2 linked regions of the Sphaerotilus montanus genome follow. The protein of the gene in region 1 interacts with the protein of each later gene in a pairwise test. Links are inferred from orthologs where the notes say so. Each region holds a gene or a part of one and is shown on either strand. Other genes may lie near its edges.

The links.
Region 2: the proteins of grpE (region 1) and groL interact in binary tests that used the Escherichia coli proteins (3 or more experiments, as listed by UniProt). The link is inferred for Sphaerotilus montanus from one-to-one orthologs.

What each region holds. Positions count from the first base shown.
Region 1 is NZ_JACCFH010000001.1:313,330-323,021, forward strand. What follows is about bases 6,836-9,692. They hold grpE (nucleotide exchange factor GrpE), read left to right. Parts: upstream 6,836-7,913; coding sequence 7,914-8,471; downstream 8,472-9,692. Other genes in these bases: BDD16_RS01380 (DUF6502 family protein), read right to left, coding at 6,836-7,711; dnaK (molecular chaperone DnaK), read left to right, coding at 8,592-9,692. Also shown: BDD16_RS01345 (tripartite tricarboxylate transporter permease), read right to left, coding at 1-984; BDD16_RS01350 (tripartite tricarboxylate transporter TctB family protein), read right to left, coding at 986-1,516; BDD16_RS01355 (Bug family tripartite tricarboxylate transporter substrate binding protein), read right to left, coding at 1,520-2,479; BDD16_RS01360 (response regulator transcription factor), read left to right, coding at 2,635-3,315; BDD16_RS01365 (sensor histidine kinase), read left to right, coding at 3,321-4,811; BDD16_RS01370 (RNA-binding S4 domain-containing protein), read left to right, coding at 4,808-5,257; BDD16_RS01375 (DUF5666 domain-containing protein), read right to left, coding at 5,273-6,793; more of BDD16_RS01380, read right to left, coding at 6,827-6,835. UniProt on the Escherichia coli protein: Participates actively in the response to hyperosmotic and heat shock by preventing the aggregation of stress-denatured proteins, in association with DnaK and GrpE. It is the nucleotide exchange factor for DnaK and may function as a thermosensor.
Region 2 is NZ_JACCFH010000001.1:2,511,906-2,528,047, reverse strand. The notes cover bases 2,029-4,947. They hold groL (chaperonin GroEL), read right to left. Parts: upstream 4,355-4,947; coding sequence 2,702-4,354; downstream 2,029-2,701. Other genes in these bases: BDD16_RS11400 (DUF3422 family protein), read left to right, coding at 4,867-4,947; groES (co-chaperone GroES), read right to left, coding at 4,394-4,684; BDD16_RS11415 (pilin), read right to left, coding at 2,029-2,402. Also shown: BDD16_RS11420 (PglL family O-oligosaccharyltransferase), read right to left, coding at 14-1,795; more of BDD16_RS11415, read right to left, coding at 1,914-2,028; more of BDD16_RS11400, read left to right, coding at 4,948-6,201; BDD16_RS11395 (O-acetylhomoserine aminocarboxypropyltransferase/cysteine synthase family protein), read left to right, coding at 6,224-7,498; BDD16_RS11390 (outer membrane lipoprotein), read right to left, coding at 7,495-7,953; BDD16_RS11385 (HNH endonuclease), read right to left, coding at 8,001-8,558; BDD16_RS11380 (TetR/AcrR family transcriptional regulator), read left to right, coding at 8,703-9,362; BDD16_RS11375 (acyl-CoA dehydrogenase C-terminal domain-containing protein), read left to right, coding at 9,472-11,274; BDD16_RS11370 (DUF2147 domain-containing protein), read left to right, coding at 11,336-11,776; BDD16_RS11365 (3-hydroxyacyl-CoA dehydrogenase/enoyl-CoA hydratase family protein), read left to right, coding at 11,828-14,221; BDD16_RS11360 (acetyl-CoA C-acyltransferase), read left to right, coding at 14,245-15,444; BDD16_RS11355 (enoyl-CoA hydratase), read left to right, coding at 15,591-16,142.

The sequences.
Region 1 (9,692 bases):
CGGGATGCCCAGCGTCAGCAGCGGGATCAGCGTGGCGGTGATCGCGGCGTTGTTGGCCGCTTCCGGACCGGCCACACCCTCGATCGCACCCGTGGTGCCGAACTCTTCCTTGTGCTTCGACAGCTTCTTCTCGGTCGCGTAGCTCAGGAAGGTCGGGATCTCGCTGCCGCCGGCCGGGATGGTGCCGAAGGGGAAGCCGATGAAGGTCGCGCGCAGCCACGCCGGCCACGAGCGGCGCCATTCCAGCCTGGTCATGTGGACCGAGGTCAGCGTGTTCTGCGTCTCGACCACGCGGCCCTGGAACAGCACCGCGTACAGCGCCTCGGCCACCGCGAACAGGCCGACCGCGACCAGCACGACTTCCATGCCGTCCATGAATTCGGGCACCCCGCCGGTGTAGCGGGCCTGGCCGGAGATCTGGTCGATGCCGATCAGGCCCATCGCCAGACCGACACCGAGCGCCGTCAGGCCGCGCAGCGTGCTCTGACCCAGCACCGCGCTGACGGTGCAGAAGGCCAGCAGCATCAGCATGAAGTATTCCGGCGGGCCGAGACGGATGGCGTAGGTGGCCACGAGCGGCGCGAACATCGTCACCAGCACGGTGGCGATGGTGCCGGCCACGAACGAGCCGATCGCCGCGGTGGCCAGTGCCGCCCCGGCACGGCCGTTCTTGGCCATCTTGTTGCCTTCGAGTGCGGTGACCATCGAGCCGGCCTCGCCCGGCGTGTTCAGCAGGATCGAGGTGGTCGAGCCGCCATACATCGCGCCGTAGTAGATGCCGGCGAAGAAGATCATCGACGCCGTCGGCTCCACCTTCAGCGTGATCGGCAGCAGCATCGCCACCGCGGTGGCCGGGCCGATGCCGGGCAGCACGCCGACCGCCGTGCCCAGCGTGCAGCCGACCAGCGCCCACAGCAGGTTGATGGGCGTGCCCGCCGTCAGGAAGCCCTGCAGCAGGTTGTTCCAGATGTGCAGTGCATCCATGTCAGAGCCATCCCGTGGCGGTGAGTCCGGGCAGGCTGATGGCCAGCGCCTTCGTGAACATCCAGTAGACCGGCGCCGAAATGGCGATGCCGATCAGGCTGTCGGTGATCCAGGCGCGCGGGCGCAGGTCCAGCCGCCCCTCCGACGCCTTGAAGCCGCGCACCGCCAGCACGAAGCACAGGGCGCAGCTGAGGATGAAGCCGATCTTCGTGATCAGCAACGCGTTGAGGAGGATGCCGGCAGTGACCCAGGCGAAGCCGGGCCAGTCGCCCCGGTCGGCGCCGTCGGTCTCGTCCATGTCGCGGAAGCCGCCGGTGCGGGCCTCCCAGACAAGCCAGACGCCGCACAGGCCGAGCAGTCCCGACACCACCCAGGGCAGGAAATTCGGACCGACACCAGCGTAGCCCGCATCGGAAGAAATGGAGGTCGCCCCCCACGCCAGACCCAGTGCCAGCACCACCACACCGGCACCCAGCCAGGTCTGGTGGCGCCGGGCATCGGCCGGCAAAGCGTCACGCACCGTGTCGGTCATGGCTCAGATCATCCCGGCCTTGACCATCGTCGCCCGCAGCGACGCGAACTCGCGCTCGACGAACTCGTCGAAGGCCGTGCCTGCCAGCCAGGCGTCGGTCCAGCCGTTCTTCTCCATCGCCTCGGCCCAGGCCTTGGACTTGACGGTCTTCTGCAGCAGGTCGGTCAGCGCCTTGCGCTGGGCGGGCGTGATGCCGGGGGCACCGTAGACCCCGCGCCAGTTGCCGATCTCGACGTTGAAGCCCTGCTCCTTCATCGTCGGCACGTTCGGCGCCAGCTTCAGGCGGGTCGGCGAAGTGACGCCGATCGGGCGCATCTTGCCGGACTCGATGTACTGCTGGAACTCGCTGTAGCCGCTGCCGCCGACCGAGACGTTGCCACCCAGGATGGCCGCGATCGCCTCGCCGCCGCCACGGAAAGGCACGTAGTTGATCTTCGTCGCGTCGACACCGATCTCGCGCGCCAGCATGGCCGCGGCGATGTGCTCGGTCGATCCACGCGAACCACCGCCCCACTTGACGCTGCCGGCATCCTTCCTGACGGCCTCGACGACGTCCTTCATCGTCTTGAACGGCGACTCGGCCGGCACCACGAAGACGTTGTATTCGCTGGACAGGCGCGCGATCGGCGTCGCGGCGGTCAGCGAGACCGGCGGCTTGCCGGTGATGATGCCGCCGATCATCACGGCGCCCATCACCATCAGCGTGTTCGGGTCGCCCTTGCTGCCGTTGACGAACTGCGCCAGACCGATCGCACCGGCCGCACCGCCCTTGTTCTCGTACTGCACGGTGCTGACCGCGCCGGCGTCCTGCATCGCCTTGCCCAGCGCGCGGCCGGTGCCGTCCCAGCCACCGCCCGGATTGGCCGGGATCATCATCTTGAGGTTGACATCGGCGGCCTGCGCGGGCAGCACGCCCGCAGCGGCCATGGCGGCCAGGGACTTGAGGAAGGTGTCGCGACGCATGGGAGAACTCCTGGGCGGATGGTGGTGGGACGGTTCTGAACGGGACAGGGAGGATGGTCGCCGCGCTGTCTGTCAAACGGCTGTCCGGGGACCTAGGGGAAATGCGGGGTTCCGGTCGGACAGGATCGATTCCCGGACGCGCTAGGCTTGCCACCATGAAACTCCTGCTGATCGAAGACAACGCCACGATGCAGACCACGCTGCGCCGCGCCTTCGAGCGGCGCGGCATCCAGGTCGTCAGCTGCGACGACGGCGCCCGCGCGCTCGACCGCTGGGAAGCGAGCCAGCCCGATGTCGTGCTGCTCGACCTGAGCCTGCCCGGGCTGGACGGGCTGGAGGTGCTCAGCCGCGCCCGCAGCGCCGGCTGGAGCACGCCCGTGGTGATCCTGACCGCCCGTGGCACGGTGGGTGACCGCATCCTGGGCCTGAACACCGGTGCGGACGACTACCTCGCGAAACCGTTCGATCTGGACGAACTGGAGGCCCGGGTGCGGGCGCTGGTGCGCCGCTCCGGTGCCGCCTCCGGCGGAGCGGGCCGACCGCCGGACGCCTTCTGCGGCCTGCGCGTGGACGCCGACAGCGGCGCCGTCTACCTGCACGATGCGCCGATGGAGCTGACCGCGCGCGAACTCGCCCTGATGCGCGCGCTGCTCGCGCGGCCCGGCCACGCGGTGGCGCGCGAGCGGCTGTTCGATCTGGTGTTCCCGGGGGAAGCCGACGTGCAGGCCGAGGCCATCGAGGTGGTCGTCTACCGTCTGCGCAAGAAGCTTGCCCAGACCGGCGCACAGCTTGTCACGCTGCGCGGCCTGGGCTATCTGCTCAAGGCCGTGCCCTGACCTCCATGCCGGACCGCCTGTCGCTCCTTGCACGCTGGCGCCAGCTGCACGAGCACCTGTCGCTGCGCGCCTACCTGCTGCTCGGCATCCTGGGGCCGGTGGTGGTGCTGGTGCTGGTCAACACCCTCAGCGTCTACCGGGAGGCCCTGGAATCGGCCGACACCGCCTACGACCGCCCCCTGCTGGCATCGGCCAAGTCGATCGGCGAGCATCTGGACATCGCCCGCGATGCCCATGGCCAGGGCACGGTCGTCACGGCCACCGTGCCCTACTCCGCGCTCGAAGCCTTCGAGGCCGACAACCGCAGCCGGATGTACTTCCGCGTCAGCGACACGCAGGGCCGGATGATCTCGGGCTTCGAGGACCTGCCCGTCTGGCACGGCCAGCTGCCCGCGCGCAGCGTCTATGCCGCGCTGGTCGATTTCTACGACGCCGAGTTCCGCGGCCAGCCGGTGCGGGTGGCCGTGCTGCTGCAGCCGGTGGCCGGGAGCGAGGGGGTCGGCATGGCCGTGATCCAGGTCGCCGAGACGCTGGAGCTGCGCCGCACGCTGGCCCGTGCGCTGCTGCTGGGCACGCTGTGGCGGCAGGCCGCGCTGATCGCGGTGATCGCGGGCGTGGTGGTCTGGGTCGTGCAGCGGGCGACGCGGCCGGTGCGCCAGCTCAGCGCCCAGCTGCAGCAGCGCGGCGACGGCGACCTGACCCCGCTCGTGGCCGACGAGGCCCCGCGCGAGCTGCAACCGCTGATCGATGCCAACAACGCGATGATGGCGCGGCTGTCCCAGCTGCTCGACCACCAGAAACGCTTCGTGCGCGACGCCTCGCACCAGCTGCGCACCCCGCTGGCCGTGCTCAAGACGCAGGTCCAGTCGGCCCGCCGTGGCGACATCGATGCCAGGCAGGCACTGGCCGAGATCGAGCACACCGTGGACGGTGCCACCGAACTGGCCAACCAGATGCTGGCACTCGCCAAGGTCGAACAACTGCGCCAGCAGGGCCAGGCGCCGGTGCTGGACTGGGACCGCCTGGTGCGCGACGTGGCGCTCGACCTCTCCGCGCTGATCGCCGACCACGGGCTGGAGTTCTCGATCGAGACCGACAACGCCCCCGTGCGCGCCCACGCCTGGGCCCTGCGGGAACTCGTGCGCAACCTGCTGCACAACGCCATCAAGTGCTCCCCCGATGGCTCGGCGCTCGCCATCCGGCTGCGCAGCGACCCGCGCCACGCCACGCTGACGATTGCCGACAGCGGCCCTGGCATCCCGGCTGCGCAGCGCATGCACCTGTTCCGCCCCTTTGCGGCGGGCCGCAGCGCGGACAACCTGCGCTCCGGTGCCGGCCTGGGACTGGCCATCTGCCAGGAGATCGTGCAGTCGCTCGGCGGTGCGCTGGTGCTGGACAATCGCACCGCCCCCGACGGGCACACCACCGGGCTGGACGCCACCGTGCGCCTGCCCCTGGCCGATCCACCGCCCTCCGAATCCTTCACCAGCCGATGAGCAGCAAGTCCCGCCCTCCCGCCCCGCCCGCGCCGATGCCAGGCCAGCGCCTCGACAAGTGGCTGTGGGCCGCACGGTTCTTCAAGACCCGCACCCTGGCGGGTGACGAGATCGAGCGTGGCCGCGTGCTGGTCAATGCCCAGCACGCCAAGCCTTCGCGCGAAGTGCGACCGGGCGACCGCCTGAGCCTGCGCCAGGGCAACAGCCCGGTGCCACGCGAGGTGCAGGTGCTCGGGCTGTCGGAAGCCCGTGGCCCGGCACCCCAGGCGCAACGCCTGTACGCCGAAACACCCGAGAGCATCGCCGCCCAGGCCGAGTGGCAGGTCCGCCGGCCGTACGCGGTCGACCCGGCCGTGGCCATGGAGCAGGGCCGCCCCACCAAGGCAGACCGCCGCCAGCTCGTCGAGTGGCAACGCTGGAGCGCGTCGCTCGACGACGAAGCCTGACCGCGGCAGCCGCAGTCAGTGGCGCGTCGTGCGCAGCTTGATCTTGCGGGCGGCCATCTGCAGCCCGTCCGCCGACAGCGTGCCCTCGACTTCGATCTGGCTCGACGTGCCGGCCAGCGCCACCAGGGCCGCCATGGTCAGCGGCTCGCGCAGATAGAGCGAGTCCGACCAGGTGACCGTCAGCACCGCCCCCCCCGCCTGGTGGCGCATGGTCAGCTTGCGCGCCACGGCGTCCGCGGTCAGCACCAGCCCGTGGCGCTCCAGCCGGCTCTTGGTGCCCGCCGGCTCCGGCGCACAGACCACCGTGCTGGCCGTCAGGCCCTGCGCGGTGGACGCCCCCCGCACCTCGACATACAGCCCGTCCGCCAGCGACGGCGCACGGCAGGCGGCCAGATCGATCCGCGCGGACGGCGCCAGCGTCACCACGGTGTCGCGCAGGCGGAAGGTGCCGGCCGTGGCCGACCAGTCGTCCAGCGTGCCCCGCAATTCGGCAACGGCGGCTGCAGTGCCCAGGCGCTCGATGCGGGTCGCCCGCCAGCGGCCGCTGCTGTCCAGCACGGCCGTGGCCTGCACGTACGCCCCGTCCCCCAGCGCCTGCCCCGGCGACACGATCTGCGTGTCGGCCTGGACCAGCAGCCCCACCCCGTCCAGCTCGAACGTGCTCCCGGTCCAGGCACCGACCAGTCCGGCGCGGCCCAGGGTGCTGGCCACACCGGCGCTGCCGCTGCCGGCTGTGCCGACCGACATCACCTGCACCAGGCTGGCACCGAGGACCAGCGTGGCCGGATCAAACGCCGACTCGGGAGCGAACACGGTCACCGTGCGGCCGTCGAGCAGGGCGATGCCCTGCGGCTGCAGGGCGGCGGCCGATGGCAGCTCCACCGTCAAGGCCCCCAGCCGGAAACTGCGCGCACCGCCGCTGCCGGCTGCCGACAGCGCGGCCACCGCCCCGCTGACCCGCACGCCGGGGAGCGCGCTGCGCCGGGTGATGCGCGTGGCCACCAAGCGCACGTCGGTCGGGCCGGATCCGGTGCGCTGGGTCAGCGCGTGCACGTCCACCGCATCGCCGAGCTGCAGGTCGGCCAGGCCACTCAGCGGTGACTCGAAGGTGGTCACCGGTCCGCGGGCCGGGTCGCTGTTGACGGTGACCGTCTGGCCCAGCACGCCGATGGTGTCTGCAGTGCGCTCGCTGACGCGGCCCGAGACACTCGGCAGCAGCTCGATGCGCTGCAGCACTTGCGTGCCCGCAGCATCCGTGCCGAACTCCAGCGACACCCGGTGCCCCAGACGCACATCGCCCACCTCGACGTCGGTGCCATTGCGGCTGATCTCGGTCTTCGCGGCACTGTCGTCATGGCGGGTGCCATCGACGATCACGCTGCCCAGACCCGACACCGTGCCCACGTTCAGGCCCACCAGCACCGGGCTGCCGGTACCATTGGTCCCCACGCTGCCGCCGCCACAGGCGACCAGCACCGCCAGCAGCCCGGCCACCAGCGCCGCCGCCAGCCCGATCCGTCGATTCGAAACCCGCATCTGTTCATCTCCTGCCTGATCCACCCCAGCCATTCAGTCCTCCCGGGGGTTGGTCGATTTATTCACTTCAAGATGGTAATAAATCCCGAAGCGCACCCGGGTGTTCCGGTCATCGGAATGATCCGGTGTCGGCTGGCGACCACGCTCCGCCTCCAGCGCGATCTGCGCGCGCGCCTCGCGCACCATGCTCTCCAGTGCCACGCCCCAGAGCTGTCGCGCCACGTCACCGAGGTGGCTCGCGGCCGCCAGACTCAGCCCGTCGGCAAAGACGCTCTGTTCAAGCCGGCGCTCGGACGGCGCCTCGGCCTGCAGGTTGTGCACCGCAGCGGCGATGTGGTCAGCCACGTTGACCGCCATCGTGCGCACGGCCGCCGGATCATGCAGAGGCAGGACGAATCGATCGGACAGCAGACGCACCCGCTCGGGCTGCACCTCGACCAGTTGCAGCCGCTCCAGCTCTTCCAGCAGCGTGCGGGGATGGACATCGCGCGAGGCTTCGCGCGCCAGCGCCTCGAAGCTCGGAGCGGGACCATGCCGCGGCAGATCCCGCCGGATCTCGCCGGCCGGTTCCCGGTAGTCCGGATCGGTGATCCACTGCGAGAAGAGCACCGATGCCGGCGTGGGTGTCAGGCGCGCGGCAGGTGCCGGCGTGCCGGCAGGCTCGTGGTGCGCTTCCATGAAGGCACGCACTTCCTTGCGGTGGATGCCGGTCAGCACGCTCAGCGCGGAATCGGTCACGCGGCGTCCGCGCCGGGCCAGGTCATCGTGGGCTTCGGACAGGTAGACACCGCGCAGGGTACGTACCAGCGCATTCAGCGGGATGCCCTGCACCAGCAGCCAGCGCACCAGAGGCGCCAGCATCACGGCAACATCGTCGAGCGACTGCTCGGCAGGGGTGGGCAAAATCGGATCGGTCATCGTCAGCAAACGTGCCCACACCCCGGCCGAACTCCCCCGGCCGCACAGCGTGCGGACATTCCAGTCCGCAAGTGTGACAGTTATCACGTCGCCAGCCGGGCGTGATTCGTCAACTTCTGTCACCTGACCCCTTGAAGTCTGCAGGGTCATCCTCATTTCGCAATCCAGTCGCTGCAAAAACAGGCCAGGAAAAGACTCTCCAATGTCCGACACCCAGAACTCCGCTCCCTACCAAGACACCGAGCCCGCGTCGCTGCACACCACGTCCGCCGACACGGCCGAGGCCGCCGCCAGCGAGGCCGCTGCCCGCATCGCCGAACTCGAAGCCAAGAACGTCGAGCTGGCCGATGCCTACCTGCGCGCCAAGGCCGAGGCCGACAACACCCGCCGCCGTGCCGACGAGGAAATCGCCAAGTCGCGCAAGTTCGCGGTCGAAGGCTTCGCCGAAAGCCTGCTGCCGGTGAAGGACAGCCTCGAAGCCGCACTGGCCACCCATGCCAGCGGCCAGGGCTCGCCCGAGCAGGTGCTCGAAGGCGTGAACATCACGCTGCGGCAGCTGGTGCAGGCGCTGGAGCGCAACAAGGTCGTCGAGATCAGCCCTCCAGTCGGCACGAAGTTCGACCCGCACCAGCACCAGGCCATCAGCGTGGTGCCCGCCGACCAGGACGCCAACACCGTCGTGATGGTGCTGCAGAAGGGCTATCTCATCGCCGAGCGGGTGCTGCGCCCGGCGCTCGTCACCGTGGCCGCGCCGAAGTAAGGCCTTGACCCAGCACAAATAACAGGCCTGTCCGGCGTTCCAGGGCCTCGATCCCCCTTGAAACCGGCCGGACAAGCCACAGATCACAGACAACCAAACAATTTCCGGAGCTTCAACACCATGGGCAAGATCATCGGCATCGACCTCGGCACCACCAACTCGTGTGTCTCCATCATGGAAGGCAACACCACGAAGGTGATCGAGAACAGTGAAGGCGCGCGCACGACGCCGTCCATCATTGCGTACCAGGAAGACGGCGAGATCCTCGTCGGCGCCTCGGCCAAGCGCCAGGCGGTCACCAACCCGCGCAACACGCTGTACGCGGTCAAGCGCCTGATCGGTCGCAAGTTCACCGAGAAGGAAGTGCAGAAGGACATCGACCTGATGCCCTACACCATCGCGGCAGCCGACAACGGCGACGCCTGGGTGGAAGTGCGCGGCAAGAAGATGGCGCCGCCGCAGGTCTCGGCCGAAGTGCTGCGCAAGATGAAGAAGACCGCCGAGGACTACCTCGGTGAAGAAGTGACCGAGGCCGTGATCACGGTGCCGGCCTATTTCAACGACGCGCAGCGCCAGGCGACCAAGGACGCCGGCCGCATCGCCGGTCTGGACGTCAAGCGCATCATCAACGAGCCGACCGCCGCCGCACTGGCCTTCGGTCTGGACAAGCACGGCAAGGGCGACCGCAAGATCGCGGTGTACGACCTGGGTGGCGGCACCTTCGACGTGTCCATCATCGAGATCGCCGACGTCGACGGTGAAATGCAGTTCGAAGTGCTGTCGACCAACGGCGACACCTTCCTGGGCGGCGAAGACTTCGACCAGCGCATCATCGATTTCATCGTCACCGAGTTCAAGAAGGAACAGGGCGTCGACCTGACCAAGGACGTGCTGGCCCTGCAGCGCCTGAAGGAAGCCGCCGAGAAGGCGAAGATCGAGCTGTCGAACTCGTCGCAGACCGACGTGAACCTGCCGTACATCACGGCCGATGCCTCGGGCCCGAAGCACCTGAACATCAAGCTGACCCGCGCCAAGCTGGAGTCGCTGGTGGAAGAGCTGATCGAGCGCACGATCGCCCCCTGCCGCACCGCGATGAAGGATGCCGGCGTCTCCGTCAGCGCCATCGACGACGTGATCCTGGTCGGCGGCATGACCCGCATGCCCAAGGTGCAGGACAAGGTCAAGGAGTTCTTCGGCAAGGAACCGCGCAAGGACGTGAAC
Region 2 (16,142 bases), 2.2 Mb from region 1 along the record:
GCCTGCCCGGCGCTCACGGTTTCGGGCGCAGCGCCTCGGCGGGCAAGGCCGGGTCGGGCAGACACTGGAACGGTGCCGGGGTCGGCGCGGCGGGCGGTGCGTCACAGACGGCGAAGAAGTCGGCCGACACCGGGTTGTGGAATTCACGCAGCCGGGCGGCGACATGCGCCGCACGCGCCGTCTCGCCCCGCCCCTGCAGGGCCCGCGCATAGGCGATCAGCAGCCGGGTATCGGCCAGGTGGTAGAGCGGCCGCTCGAACTGGTCGAACACCTTCTCCGGCTCCGGTGCCATCGTCACCGCGGCATAGTCGGCGTGGTGGCCCCACAGCACGCTGCGCTGCCCTTCGGCGATGCGCTCGGCCAGCGGGGCCGGCTCGCTCCAGGCCAGATCCGGCTCGAAGATGATGGCCACGCTGCCATATTCCACCGTCGACCAGAGCGATCCGGCCATCGCCAGCGCCCCGGTGGCGCACCAGACCGGGCGCCACGCGCCGGCCAGACGGGACACGCCCCCGGCGGACGTCGCCTCCGCAGGTGGCCGCACGGGCACCAGCCCGGTCAGCCAGCCGGCCAGCAGGGCCGCCGGCAGCAGGAAGTAGACATACCACAGCGGGTACTCCAGCAGGCTGTGCACACCGACCATCACCAGCATGAACAGCGCAGCGCGCGCGCCACGCGCGGTGTCGTCATCGGCCTGCTGCAGCGCGGACCGGGACATCCACAGCGCCACGAGCACGCAGCCAAGGATCGCCACGGCCATCGGCACCCCCGACTCGACCGCCAGTTGCAGCACGGCGTTGTGCGAGTGGTCGTAGAAAGCGACCGGCCGGCCCGGGAACGGGGTCATCGACCAGATGAAGTTGTAGGCCCCGAACCCGACACCCGTCCACGGATGGGTGCGGACCATGTCCCAGGTGTTGGACCAGATCTTGCCGCGCGAGCTGCTCGGGTCGCCGTGCAGCGTCTTCTTGAGCTGGTCCTCGCCGTAGAACATCACGCCGTGCGCCGAGAGCCACTGCTCCAGCCCCCACCAGCTCAGCGCGTACAGCGGCAGCATGGCCAGCAGCAGCCAGCGCACCGGGGACGGCAGCCGCCGGTCGACCGCGCCCCAGAGCGCCAGCAGCACCACGCCGACCAGCCCGGTGCGGGAGGCCGTCAGCGCCACGCTGAAGACCAGCACGCTCAGCACGGCCGCCAGCACGGCCAGGGGCTGGCGCTCGCGCACACCGAGCCAGACGGCGGCCGCTGCCGCCCACAGCAACAGCGTGGAGAGCTGGTTCGGCTGGCGCATGTTGCCGATGGCGCGGCCGGCGATGGTGGGGAAGGAGATCAGGCGGCCATCGGCGAGTTCGGGGCGAAACACCTGCACCACGCCGACCACGACACTCAGCAGCCCGGCCACCAGCAGCGCCGTCATCAGCGGGGTGACCCAGTCGTCGATGCGACCGGCGCGGGTGGCGGCGGCCGTGGCATGCACCAGCGCACCGGCCAGCACCAGGCACGCCAGCGGCGCCAGGCGCTGGCCCCACGGCGTGCTGGACGTGAGGATGGCCGCGACCAGCAGCGCACCGGCGACCAGCAGCAGCTTCGTCGCCCCCGAGGACGGCTGTGACGAGAGGCTGGGCCGCGCGGTCAATGCCCAGACCAGCAACCAGACCCCGCAGCCACCGAAGGCCACGACCTGGTTGAAGTAGGTCGAGGTGGGCGGCATGCTGCCGGCGATCAGGAAAGGAAGCGCCACCGCCAGCAGGGCCAGTGGCAGAAAGGAGACGGGGGGGTGATCGGGCGAGGTCATGAGTGGCTGATCATAGCGAGGCCACCGTCCGGAACCCTGAAACGACAAATGCGCCCGGAGGCGCATTTGCGATTTCAAACCGTGGACAAGAGCCCAAGCCTAGCTCAGGCAAATTGCATCACGGATAGACGCCGCGGCAGGATGCCGGCAGATACTTGCCCGGGATCGTGGTGCCGTCAGCAGCCAGACCACAGCGCCAGCCAGCGATCGTCTTGCCACCATCAGCTGTACCGACCAGGGCGGTCGTGCTGCTCTGGATCGGGACCAGCGTCAGCGCGTTCGTCGTCGAAGTCAACTGATTGAGATTGCTGTGGTTAGCAACAACGGTGACGACACCGTTCGCATCGACCGCCACGCTTGTCACGAACTTGGTAGCGGTCACGCTACAGCTCGTTGGCAGCACAGCGGACACATCTGCGACGTTTGATGACTGGACCGCCTCGGTAATGCTTGTACGGCACGACGAAGCAGCCAGCACAACTTCTGAAACCTTGGCCCGGACCGTGTAGTCCTGATACGCCGGCAGCGCGACGGCGGCCAGGATGCCGATGATCGCCACGACGATCATCAGTTCGATCAGCGTGAAACCTTGTTGAACTCGCTTCATGTTGCTTCCTGCAATGGGGGTGGAGATATTTCTGCAGTGCAGGGGCCGTGCCAGCCTGGAATCACGCAGAAACGCCCTGAATCGCCCGCTGCTGCCCGGTTGGAACGACAGGAATCGGTGCTTGGCAAGCCGGTCACTGCCAAAAAATGTCACTTTGCAGGTGCGCTGAACAGGACACGTCACCCTTGTTTGCGGGGGTAACCAGCCCTTCGACAGACCGAACCAGACCAGACAAAAAAAGGGCCGCATCGCTGCGGCCCTTTTCGCTTGTGCGCTGAGCGTTGCTCAGGCAGCGGACATTACATGCCCATGCCGCCCATGTCGCCCATGCCGCCCATGCCGCCGCCGCCCATGCCGCCAGCACCGGACTCGTCCTTCGGTGCTTCAGCGATCATGCACTCGGTGGTCAGCATCAGCGATGCGACCGACGCGGCGTTCTGCAGCGCGGTGCGGGTGACCTTCGTCGGGTCCAGGATGCCCATGTCGATCATGTCGCCATAGGTGTCGTTGGCGGCGTTGAAGCCGTAGTTGCCCGAACCAGCCAGGATGGCGTTCACGACCACGCTCGGCTCGCCACCGGCGTTGGCCACGATTTCGCGCAGCGGGGCTTCGATGGCCTTCAGGACCAGCTTGATGCCGGCGTCCTGGTCCGCGTTGTCACCGGCGATGACGCCAGCAGCCTGACGCGCACGCAGCAGGGCCACGCCGCCGCCAGCCACGATGCCTTCTTCGACGGCGGCACGGGTCGCGTGCAGCGCGTCTTCGACACGGGCCTTCTTTTCCTTCATCTCGACTTCGGTGGCAGCACCGACCTTGATGACGGCCACACCGCCGGCCAGCTTGGCCACGCGCTCTTGCAGCTTCTCGCGGTCGTAGTCGCTCGACGCTTCTTCGATCTGGATGCGGATCTGCTTGACGCGCGCTTCGATGATGTCGGCGGTACCGGCGCCATCGATGATGATGGTGTTTTCCTTGCCCACTTCGACGCGCTTGGCCTGGCCCAGATCGGCCAGCGTGACCTTGTCCAGCGACATGCCGACTTCTTCGGCGATGACCTTGCCGCCCGTCAGGATGGCGATGTCTTCCAGCATGGCCTTGCGGCGGTCGCCGAAGCCCGGAGCCTTGACAGCCACGACCTTCAGGATGCCGCGGATGGTGTTCACCACCAGCGTGGCCAGCGCTTCGCCGTCCACGTCTTCAGCGACGATCAGCAGCGGGCGACCAGCCTTGGCGACTTGCTCCAGCGTCGGCAGCAGGTCACGGATGTTGGACACCTTCTTGTCGTACAGCAGCACGAAGGGGTTGTCCAGGATCGCCGACTGCTTTTCCGGGTTGTTGATGAAGTACGGCGACAGGTAGCCGCGGTCGAACTGCATGCCCTCGACGATGTCGAGTTCGTTGTCCAGCGACTTGCCGTCTTCGACGGTGATGACGCCTTCCTTGCCGACCTTGTCCATCGCCTTGGCGATGATCTCGCCGATCGACGAATCGCTGTTGGCGGAGATCGAGCCGACCTGGCTGATTTCCTTGGTGGTCGTCGTGGCCTTCGAAGCGGCCTTCAGCTGGGCAACCAGGGCGGTGACCGCCTTGTCGATGCCGCGCTTCAGGTCCATCGGGTTCATGCCGGCGGCCACGTACTTCATGCCTTCGCGCACGATGGCTTGCGCCAGCACGGTGGCGGTGGTGGTGCCGTCACCGGCGTTGTCGGAGGTCTTGGAAGCGACTTCCTTGACCATCTGCGCGCCCATGTTCTGCAGCTTGTCCTTCAGTTCGACTTCCTTGGCGACCGAGACACCGTCCTTGGTCACGGTCGGGGCGCCGAACGAGCGCTCCAGAACGACGTTGCGTCCCTTCGGGCCCAGCGTGACCTTGACCGCGTTGGCCAGGATGTTCACGCCTTCAACCATGCGGTGACGGGCGTCTGCACCAAAAATAACGTCTTTAGCTGCCATGTTCTGACTCCGGAATCTTGAATGAATGAAGGGACGGGATTACTTGCCGACGACGGCGAAGAGGTCTTCTTCGCGCATCACGAGCAGTTCGTCGCCATCAACCTTGACCGACTGGCCGCTGTACTTGCCGAACAGGACGCGATCGCCCACGGCAACGTTCAGGGCGATGAAGTCGCCCTTGTCGTTGCGCTTGCCCGGGCCGACGGCCAGCACTTCACCCTGGTCGGGCTTCTCTGCGGCGTTGTCGGGGATCACGATGCCCGAGGCGGTCTTGGTTTCTTGTTCCAGACGCTTGACGATGACGCGGTCGTGCAGAGGACGAAGTTTCATTGCATCTCCTAGATACAGAACGAATTCAGTGGGTGGGTCACTAGCACTCACCGGTGGCGAGTGCTAACAGGACTGATTATAGGAACGCTCCCGGCGCTTTCAAGAGGAGCCCCGCAGAGAAACCGCTAATCTTCTGGGGCTGCTCCCGGCCTGCCTCTCCGTGCTCCCCGCCCGACATGCCCATGAACACCCTGCCCGACGCCCGAACCGCCCTGCCCCCGGACGATGATCTCCGCGCAATCCTGCACAACGAGGTCCATGCACGGCCAACGGCCCGCATCCGGCTGCCGGCACTGGTGGTCTATGTCGCGGTCCTGAACGACGGGGTGCGCCGGGAAGACGAGTGGGCACATCTGAAGCGCCTGCCCGGCCAGGATGGTCTGCGGCTGGCGGATCTGAGCAGCAGCTTCCTGCGGATCCGCCTGGGCAACTGCACCCTCAAGTGGGAGCGCCACAGCGAGTTCACCCGCTACTCCATCGTCCAGGCACTGCCCGAGGGCGCCGGTCTGGATGCGCCGGAGTCGCCCGCGCTGGACACGCTGGCGGTCGATGCGGACTGGCTGCGCGCCATCCCCGGCCGCACGGTGGCCGCCATCAAGCTCGCCATGGTGATCGGCGACATCTCGAACGCCCCGGCGACCGCACGCCTGGGCCAGCAGTGGCTGGGCGGACGCAGCGTGGTGGCCTCGATCATGGGCACCTATGGCCACTCGATCGCGGTGACAGCCTTCCGGCTGCGCGACAGCGGCTTCGAGCACATGCTGGTGATCGCGCCGGCCAGCACCACCGAGACCCGTGCCGGCCGCATCTCGCAGCGCCTGCTGGAGCTGGAGACCTACCGCCTGATGGCGCTGCGCGGCCTGCCGGCGGCCAAGTCGCTGGCGCCGGTGCTGGGCGAGGCCGAGGCGGCGCTGGCCGACATCACCGCCCGGCTGGAGAACAAGCAGGCCACCGACCAGGAACTGCTCGACACGCTGGTGGCGCTGGCGGCCAAGGTCGAGCGCGCCACCGCGGTGCACCAGTACCGCTTCTCCGCCACGCAGGCCTACCACGCCATCGTCGGCCAGCGCATCGCCGAGCTGCGCGAGAAGCCCATCTCCGGCACGCAGGGCATCGGCGAGTTCATGCAGCGCCGGCTCACGCCCGCCATCGCGACGGTGGCCGCCACGGCGCAGCGGCTGGCTGCGCTGTCACAACGCATCGAGCGCACCAGCGGCCTGCTGCGCACGCGGGTGGACATCGCCACCGAGACGCAGAACCAGCAGCTGCTGGCCCAGCTCACGCGCGGGCAGGAGCTGCAGTTGCGCCTGCAATCGACCGTGGAAGGGCTGTCGATCGCGGCGATCTCGTACTACGTGATGAGCCTGCTGTACTACGGCGCGAAGGCAGCGAAGGTTGCGGGTGTTCCCGTGAACCCGGACCTGTTCGCCGGTGCGATGATTCCGCTGGTGCTGTGGGCGGTCTGGACCACGACCCAGCGCATCCACAAACGCCTGCACGCCGAACAAGAACACTGACCCCACCGACAGGAGCCCCCCGATGAAGCTCGAAACCCTCGCCGTCCACGCCGGCTACAGCCCCGACCCGACCACCAAGGCCGCCGCGGTGCCGATCTACCAGACGGTCGCCTACGCCTTCGACAACGCGCAGCACGGCGCGGACCTGTTCGACCTGAAAGTGGCCGGGAACATCTACACCCGGATCATGAATCCGACGCAATCCGTGCTGGAAGCACGGGTCGCGGCGCTCGAAGGCGGCCTCGCGGCGCTGGCGGTGGCCTCCGGCATGGCGGCGATCACCTACGCGATCCAGACGATTGCCGAGTCCGGCGACAACATCGTCTCGGCCAGCCAGCTCTACGGCGGCACCTACAACCTGTTCGCGCACACGCTGCCGCAGATGGGCATCACGACCCGCTTCGCCGACGCGACCAAGCCGGAAACCTTCGCCGCGCTGATCGACGAGCGCACCAAGGCCATCTTCTGCGAATCGGTGGGCAACCCGCTGGGCAACGTCACCGACATCGCCGCGCTGGCCGCCGTGGCCCATGCCGCGGGCGTGCCGCTGATCGTGGACAACACGGTGCCCTCCCCCGCCCTGTGCCGCCCGATCGAGCACGGCGCGGACATCGTCGTGCATTCGCTGACCAAGTACATGGGCGGCCACGGCAACAGCGTCGCCGGCGCCATCGTCGACTCCGGCACCTTCCCGTGGGCGCAGCACAAGGAACGCTTCAAGCGCCTGAACGAGCCGGACGTGAGCTACCACGGCGTCGTCTACACCGAGGCACTCGGCCCGGCGGCGTACATCGGCCGCGCCCGCGTCGTGCCGCTGCGCAACATGGGCGCGGCGATCTCGCCGATGAACGCCTTCCTGATCCTGCAAGGCATCGAGACGCTGGCGCTGCGCATGGACCGCATCTGCGACAACACGCTGGCGCTGGCCACCTTCCTCAAGAGCCACCCGAAGGTGGCCTGGGTGAACTACGCCGGACTGGCCGACCACCCGGACCATGCGCTGGTGCAGAAGCAGATGGGCGGCCGGGCCTCGGGCATCCTGAGCTTCGGTCTGAAGGAAGGTGGACGCGAAGCCGGGGCGCGCGTGCTGGATGCGTTCAAGCTGTTCACGCGGCTGGTCAACATCGGCGACGCCAAGTCGCTGGCCACGCACCCGGCCTCGACCACGCACCGCCAGCTCAACGCCGAGGAACTCGCCAAGGCCGGCGTCAGCGAGGACATGCTGCGCCTGTCGGTCGGCATCGAGCACATCGACGACCTGATGGCCGACCTCGACCAGGCGCTCGCCGCGGTCTAGCGCGCCTTCATCACGCGGGTCTTGCCGCCCGTCGAGACGAGGATCACCGCCTCGCCGGGCACGAAGGTCTCGTTGCCTTTGGCCTGCACCAGCGCCCGGCGCTCGCCGCTGGGCAGCTGCAGCAGGATCTCGACCGCTTCCTCGCGCGTGCCGAAGCGCTCGATCGAGTTGCCGATGACGGCGCCTGCCACCGCGCCGAGCACGCCGACCACGATGCCCTCGCGCCGCCCGCCGACCGTGCTGCCAGCGATGCCGCCGACGACAGCGCCCGAGGTGCCGCCGATGCCCTGCTGCTGGCCTTCGACGACGACCGGGCGCACGTTGAGCACGACCGCGTCCTGCACGGTGGACAGGCGCTGGGCGTCACCAGGGCGGATCACGTCCGGGCTGGTGGTGCTGCAGGCGCCGAGCAGGAGTGCGGCGGCGGCCAGGGTGGTGGCGAAGAGTGCTTTCATGGTGGGAACCTGTGTTGTGCGTGGTCGGAGTCGCGGCGCTGGTCTGTTCAGCCATGCAGGCGGCTGTGACGCGGCACGCCGGCAAGCAGGAACTCCATCTGGTCCATGACGATGCGCCGCCCCTTGAGGATCATGTCCTCGTGCAGGCTGGGGATGTACGGAAGGTAAAGCAATTCCATCCGGCACTCCTGCAGCAGCCGATTGCCCTTGCGGCCGTTGCATCCGCGGCAGGCGGTGATGCAGTTCATCCACGAATCCTCGCCACCGCGCGAGGTGGGGACGATGTGTTCGCGGGTGAGCTGCTCGTCCCGGGCGTGCTGGCCGCAGTAGGCGCAGACGTGGCGGTCGCGGGCAAACAGCTTCGGATTGGTCAGCGCCGGGACCTGGCGCCAGGCGCGCGTCGGCACCGCACCGCGCACCGCGATGATCGGATGCAGCGCCAGCAAGGACTGCAACCCGGTGACCCGCTGGATGCCGCCATGCAGCACCAGGCACGGCTCGCCCACTGTCCACGCGACGGCATCGCAGACATAGAGGTTGGCCGCCTCCCGGGGTGAAATCCAGGCCTGAGGGCGACCCGAGACATCGAGTTGCAGCACATCCATGGCAAGGTCCTTGCGTGAGCATAGAGCAGACCGTGCGGGGCTGCCCACCTGGATCAGGCTAGAGTTTTGACTCTAGTCCCACAAGGGTGATCCGCAGTGGCACGGCGGGGTTCTTCGATCAGAATAGAACGATCGTTCGTTTTATTGCCCACCGTGACCTCTACCCCACTCGCTGCCACCCGGCCCGCCCGATCCGGCGCCCGTGCTGTCCACAAGGGCCAGCAGACGCGTGCCTCGATCCTGGACGCCGCCCTGAGCCTGGCGTCGCAGAAGGGACTGGAGGGGTTGTCGATCGGCCACCTGGCCGACATCACCGGCATGAGCAAGTCCGGCGTCTTCGCGCACTTCGGCTCCCGCGAAGAACTGCAGATGTCGGTCATCCGCGAATACCACGCACGCTTCGAGGAAGAGGTGTTCTACCCCTCGCTGCGCGAGCCGCGCGGCCTGCCGCGGCTGGAGGCGATGTTCCGCCGCTGGCTGGCGCGGGTCAGCATCGAGATCGACTCGGGCTGCATCTACATCAGCGGCGCGGTCGAGTTCGATGACCGGCCCGGCCCGGTGCGCGACGCGCTGGTGGACATGGTGCGCACCTGGCACACCGGCCTGGAGCGCGCCATCACCATCGCCCGGGAAGAAGGCCACCTGCGCGCCGACACCGATGCGCGCCAGATGCTGTTCGAGTTGCACGGGCTGGTGCTGGCGCTGCACCACGATGCCCGGTTCCTGCGCACCCCCGGTTCGGTCCAGCGGGCCGAACAGGGGTTCCTGAATGTGCTGGCCCGCTACCGGGCGCTGCCCGGCTGATCTGTTGCCGGGTATCCGCAGCCGGTCACGGTTGCCGGCGCGCCGCTTTCCGACAGTTTGTCCGATTGACTGATTCACCCCGATCACCGCCCTCGTCGAGGAGACTTCCATGCCCCAGTACAACCCGCCCCTGCGTGATCTTCAATTTGTGCTGCACGAACTCGTGCAGGTCACCGAGACCTTCAAGGAGATGCCGGCCCACGCCGAGGTCGATGTCGACACCGTCAATGCCATCCTCGAAGAAGGCGGCAAGTTCGCCGCGCAGGTGGTGTTCCCGCTGAACCGCAGCGGCGACGAGGAAGGCTGCACGCTCGACAAGACCACCCACGAGGTGCGCACCCCCAAGGGCTACAAGGAAGCCTATGCGCAGTACGTCGAAGGCGGCTGGGCGGCGCTGAGCTGCGACCCGGCCTACGGTGGCCAGGGCCTGCCGCACGTGGTGAACCAGTGCTTCTACGAGATGCTCAACAGCGCCAACCAGGCCTGGACGATGTATCCGGGCCTGTCGCACGGCGCCTATGAAAGCCTGCACGCCCACGGCACGCCCGAGCAGAAGGCCACCTACCTGCCCAAGCTGAGCAGCGGCGAGTGGACCGGGACGATGTGCCTGACCGAGCCGCATTGCGGCACCGACCTGGGCCTGCTGCGCACCAAGGCCGAGCCGCAGGCCGACGGCACCTACAAGCTCAACGGCGCCAAGATCTTCATCTCCGCTGGCGAGCACGACATGGCCGCCAACATCATCCACCTCGTGCTGGCCCGCCTGCCGGACGCCCCGAGCGGCTCGAAGGGCATCTCGCTGTTCATCGTGCCGAAGTTCCACGTCAACGCGGACGGCTCGCTCGGCGGTCGCAACGGCATCTTCTGCGCCGGCCTCGAACACAAGATGGGCATCACCAGCAACGCCACCGCGCAACTGGTGCTCGAAGACGCCGTCGGCACGCTGGTGGGCCAGCCGCACAAGGGCCTGGCCGCCATGTTCGTGATGATGAACGCCGCCCGCCTGGGCGTCGGGATGCAGTCGCTCGGGCTGACCGAAGTGGCGTACCAGAACGCCGTCGCGTATGCGAAGGACCGCCTGCAGATGCGCGCCCTGTCCGGCCCGAAGGCGCCGGAGAAGGCCGCCGATCCCATCATCGTGCACCCCGACGTGCGCAAGATGCTGCTGACCGCCCGCGCCTATGCCGAAGCCGGCCGCGCGCTGTGCGTGCACACGGCGCTGATGCTCGACCAGGAGCTCAGCCACCCGGACGAGGACGTGCGCAAGGCCAGTGCCGATGAAGTCGCGCTGCTGACGCCGATCATCAAGGCCTTCCTGACCGACAACGGCTGGATCGCCACCTCGCACTGCATGCAGGTCTTCGGCGGCCACGGCTACATCCGCGAGTGGGGCATGGAGCAGTACGTGCGCGATGCCCGCATCAACATGATCTACGAGGGCACGAACACGATCCAGTCGCTGGACCTGCTCGGCCGCAAGGTGCTGGCCGACAACGGCAAGAAGCTCAAGGCCTTTGGCAAGAAGATCGCCGAGTTCGTCGAGGAAGAAGGCATCCGCGAGGACATGCAGGAGTTCATCAACCCGCTGGCGGACATCGGCGACAAGGTAACCAAGCTGACGACCGAGCTGGGCATGAAGGCCTTCGGCAACCCGGACGAGGTGGGTGCGGCGGCGGTGGATTACCTGCGCGTGGTCGGGCACCTCGTGTTCGCTTACTTCTGGGCGCGCATGGCCAAGGTGGCGCTCGACAAGCTCAAGGAGCAAGGCGCGAACCCGGATCCGTTCTACGTCGCCAAGCTGCACACCGCGCGTTTCTACTTCGCCAAGCTGCTGCCGGAGACGGCGTCGCTGATCCGCACCGCCCGCGCCGGCCTCGCGCCGCTGATGGCGATGGACGAAGCGATGTTCTGATCCCGCGAAGCCCCCACCCCAACCCTCCCCCGCTGGGGGAGGGAGCAAGACCAGGCACACCATGAAAACCACCCTGATCGCCCTCGCGCTGGCCGGCGCCTCGCTGGCCGCTGCCGCGCAGTCCACGCCCGCCGGCCTGTGGAAAACCATCGACGACGATGGCAAGACCGAGAAGTCGCTGGTGCGCATCACCGAGACGGCAGGCACCTTCTCGGCCAAGGTCGAGAAAGTGTTCGACGCGACCAAGCAGGACGCCCGCTGCGAGCTGTGCAGCGACGACCGCAAGGACCAGCCCGTGCTGGGCATGACCATCGTCAAGGGCGTCCGGGCCAATCTGGACGACAAGGCGCTGTGGGACGGTGGCGAGATCCTCGACCCGAACAACGGCAAGACCTACAAGGTGCGCATGAAGCCCGTGGATGGCGGCAAGCGCATCGAGGTGCGCGGCTACATCGGCGCACCGCTGCTGGGTCGCACGCAGACCTGGATCCGCGTCGAATAACGCCCATCACGCCCCCAAAACGAAGATCCCGAATCTCACAAGGAAGCCCTCATGAGCCGTTTCAATGTCCGCCAGGTCGCCGTGCTCGGCGCCGGCGTGATGGGCGCGCAGATCGCCGCCCATCTGGTCAATGTCCAGGTGCCGGTCATCCTGTTCGACCTGCCCGCCAAGGAAGGCCCGAAGAGCGCCATCGCGCAGAAGGCCATCGACAACCTCAAGAAGCTCAAGCCCGCGCCGCTGGGCGTGGGCGACGATGCCAGCCGCATCCGCGCCGCGAACTACGAGGAGCACCTGGACCTGCTGAAGGACTGCGACCTCGTGATCGAAGCGATCGCCGAGCGCATGGACTGGAAGCACGACCTCTACGCCAAGATCGCGCCCTTCATCGCGCCGCACGCCATCCTCGCCTCGAACACCTCCGGCCTGTCGATCACGACGCTGTCGGACGGCCTGCCGGACGCGCTGAAGCCGCGTTTCTGCGGCATCCACTTCTTCAACCCGCCGCGGTACATGTACCTGGTGGAGCTGATTCCCACGCCGACCACCGAGGCGCGCTACCTCGACCAGCTCGAAACCTTCGTCACCTCGACCGTCGGCAAGGGCGTCGTGCGCGCCAAGGACACCCCCAACTTCATCGCCAACCGCGTCGGCATCGCCGGCATGCTGGCCACCATCCACGAGGCGCAGCAGTTCGGCCTGAGCGTCGACCTGGTCGATGACCTGACCGGCAAGAAGTTCGGCCGCGCCAGCTCCGGCACCTTCCGCACCGCGGACGTGGTCGGCCTGGACACGATGGCGCACGTCATCCGCACGCTGCAGGACAACCTCGGCCCGGACAAGGCGAACGACCCCTTCTTCCCGTCCTACGCGACACCGCCGGTGCTGTCGGCGCTGATCGCCAAGGGCGCGCTGGGGCAGAAGGTCGGCGCCGGTTTCTACAAGAAGGCCGGCCGCGACATCCTGCGGCTGGACGCGGCCAAGGGCGAGTACGTGCCGTCGGGGGGCAAGGCCGACCCGATCATCGACCGCATCCTGAAGAAGCCCGCAGCCGAGCGGCTGAAGCTGCTGCGCGAATCCAGCAACCCGCAGGCGCAGTTCCTGTGGGCGATCCTGCGCGACAGCTTCCACTACGTCGCGGTGCACCTGGCGACGATCGCCGACTCGGCGCGCGAGGTGGACTTCGCGATGCGCTGGGGCTTTGGCGCCAAACAAGGGCCGTTCGAGCTGTGGCAGGAAGCCGGCTGGCAGCAGGTGGCCAAGTGGGTGCAGGAAGACATCGACGCGGGCAAGGCCTTGTGCAACGCACCGCTGCCGGCCTGGGTGTTCGACGGCCGCACGGGCGTCCACACGCTGGAAGGATCGTGGTCCGCCGCGGCGGGCACCTACGTGCCGCGCTCGGCGCTGCCGGTCTACCAGCGCCAGCATTTCCCCGAGAGCCTCGTGGGCGCTGGCGCCGTCGATCCGCTGAAGAGCGGCACCGAGGTGTTCCGCAACGAAGAAGTGCGCGTCTGGACGCTGGACGGCGAGGTGCTGATCGCCAGCATCACGGCCAAGCTGCACCTGATCAGCCCGACCGTGACCGAAGGGCTGCTGAAGGCGGTCGAACTCGCGGAAGCCGGCTACCAGGGTCTGGTGATCTGGTCGCCGGATGACGTGTTCTCGGCCGGCGCGAACCTCGAATCGCTGATGCCGGTGTTCATGAAACTCGGCGCCAAGGGCATCGCGCCCGAGGAAAAGAAGCTGCAGGACATGATGCTGCGCGTGCGCTACGCCAGCGTGCCGGTGGTGGCTGCCGTGCGCGGCATGGCGCTGGGCGGCGGCTGCGAACTGGCGGTGCACTGCGCACAGCGGGTCGCGGCGATGGAGAGCTATGTCGGGCTGGTCGAGGTCGGCGTCGGGCTGATCCCGGGCGGCGGCGGGCTGACCTACGTGGCACGCCGGGCGGCGGAACGCGCGGCGAGCGTGCCGGGCAGCGACCTGCTCGCCTTCCTGAAGGACGGCTTCCAGGCCGCAGCCATGGCCACCGTCGGCACCAGCGCGCTGGAGTCGCGCAAGCTGGGCTACCTGCTGGACAGCGACATCGTCGTGCCGAACAAGGACGAGTTGCTGCACGTTGCCCTCAGCCAGGCCAAGGCGCTGGCCAACGCCGGCTACCGCGCGCCGGTCAAGGCGATGTTCCCGGTCGCCGGCCGCAGCGCCATCGCCACCATCAAGGCCAGCCTGGTCGGGATGCGCGACGGCGGCTTCATCAGCCAGCACGATTTCCACATCGCCAGCCTGATCGCGGACGTGGTCTGCGGCGGCGAGGTGGATGCGGGCACCCTCGTCACCGAGGAGTACCTGATGGCGCTGGAGCGCAAGCACTTCTGCGCGCTGCTCGAACACCCCAAGTCCCAGGAACGCATCATGGGCATGCTGCAGACCGGCAAGCCGGTGCGCAACTGACCCGGCCGACGGAGCACACACACATGAGCAAGCAACTGCAAGACGCCTACATCGTCGCCGCCACCCGCACGCCGATCGGCAAGTCGCACCGCGGCTTTTTCCGCAACACCCGCCCGGACGACCTGCTGGTGGCCGCCATGCGCGGCGCGCTGGCGCAAGTGCCGACGCTGGACCCGAAGGCCATCGAGGACGCCATCATCGGCTGCGCCATGCCCGAAGGTCCGCAAGGGCTGAACATGGCCCGCGTCGCCGCGCTGCTGGCGGGGCTGCCGAACACGGTGGGCGGCATCACCGTCAACCGCTTCTGCGCCTCGGGCCTGAGCGCGATCCAGATGGCCGCCGACCGCATCCGCGTCGGCGAGGCCGACGTGATGATCGCCGGCGGCGCCGAGAGCATGAGCATGGTGCCGATGAGCGGCAACACGCCGAGCTTCAACCCCTCGATCTTCGAGCGCGACGAGAACATCGGCATCGCCTACGGCATGGGCCTGACCGCCGAGAAGGTGGCCAACCAGTGGGGTGTCAGCCGCGAGGCACAGGACGCCTTCGCGCTGGCGTCGCACCAGAAGGCGCTGGCCGCACAGGCGGCGGGCGAATTCGACGCCGAGACCACGGCGGTGGACGTCGTCGAGCGCACGCCCGACCTCGTCACCGGCGAGATCCGCACCCGCACCCGCACGGTGAACCGCGACGAAGGCGCCCGCCCCGACACCACGCTCGAAGGCCTGGGCAAGCTCCGGACGGTGTTCGCCGCCAAGGGCAGTGTCACCGCGGGTAACAGCTCGCAGACCAGCGACGGCGCCGGGTGCCTGATCCTGGCCAGCGAGAAGGCGATCCGCCAGCACGGCCTGACACCGCTGGCGCGCTTCGTGAGCTACGCCAGCAAGGGCGTGCCGCCGGAGATCATGGGCATCGGCCCGATCGAGGCGATCCCCGCCGCGCTGCGCAGCGCCGGTCTGCAGCAGAGCGACCTGGACTGGATCGAGCTGAACGAAGCCTTCGCTGCACAGGCGCTGGCCGTGATCAATACCACGGGTCTCGACCCGGCGAAGGTCAATCGCATGGGCGGCGCGATCGCGCTCGGCCACCCGCTGGGGGCCACCGGCGCCATCCGCGCCGCGACGCTGGTCCACGCGCTGCGCCGCCATGGCCTGAAATACGGCATGCTGACGATGTGCGTCGGCACCGGCCAGGGCGCCGCCGGCATCTTCGAGCGCGTCTGAACCCGTCGCCACCCAGGACGGTTCCACGGTGACCGCCCGAGCCGCTGCACCGCCGTGTGCAGCGGCTTTTTTGTTTCACACGCAACAATCGGTCGTGAACGGTTGTTGCAGCGCACTTACCATTCCCAGTTGCCCGAGGAGACCCCATGAGCATCAAGACCGCCACCCTCAACGGCGTGGCCACGATCGAAATTGCCCGCCCGGAAAAGAAGAACGCCCTGACCATGGTGATGTACACCGCCATGGCCGACGCACTGCGCGCCGCACAGGCCGATGCGTCGGTGCGCGCCGTGCTGATCACCGGGCAGCCGGGCGTGTTCACCTCGGGCAACGACCTGGAAGACTTCATGCAGCGCCCGCCGCAGGGCATGGACTCGCCGGTGTTCCAGTTCATGCTGGCGCTGCTGGAGTGCGAGAAGCCGGTGGTCGCGGCCGTCACGGGCGCGGCGATCGGCATCGGCACGACCATGCTGCTGCACTGCGACTTTGTCTACGTCAGCGACGAGGCCCGGCTGGCGATGCCCTTCGTCGGGCTGGGTCTGGTGCCGGAATACGGCTCCAGCCTGCTGGTCTCGCAGTTGATGGGCCACGCCAAGGCCGCCGAGAAGCTGCTGCTCGGCGACCCGTTCACCGGCGCGGACGCGGTCGACTGTGGTCTGGCCAACGCCGTGCTGCCGACCAGCGAAGTGGTCAACCAC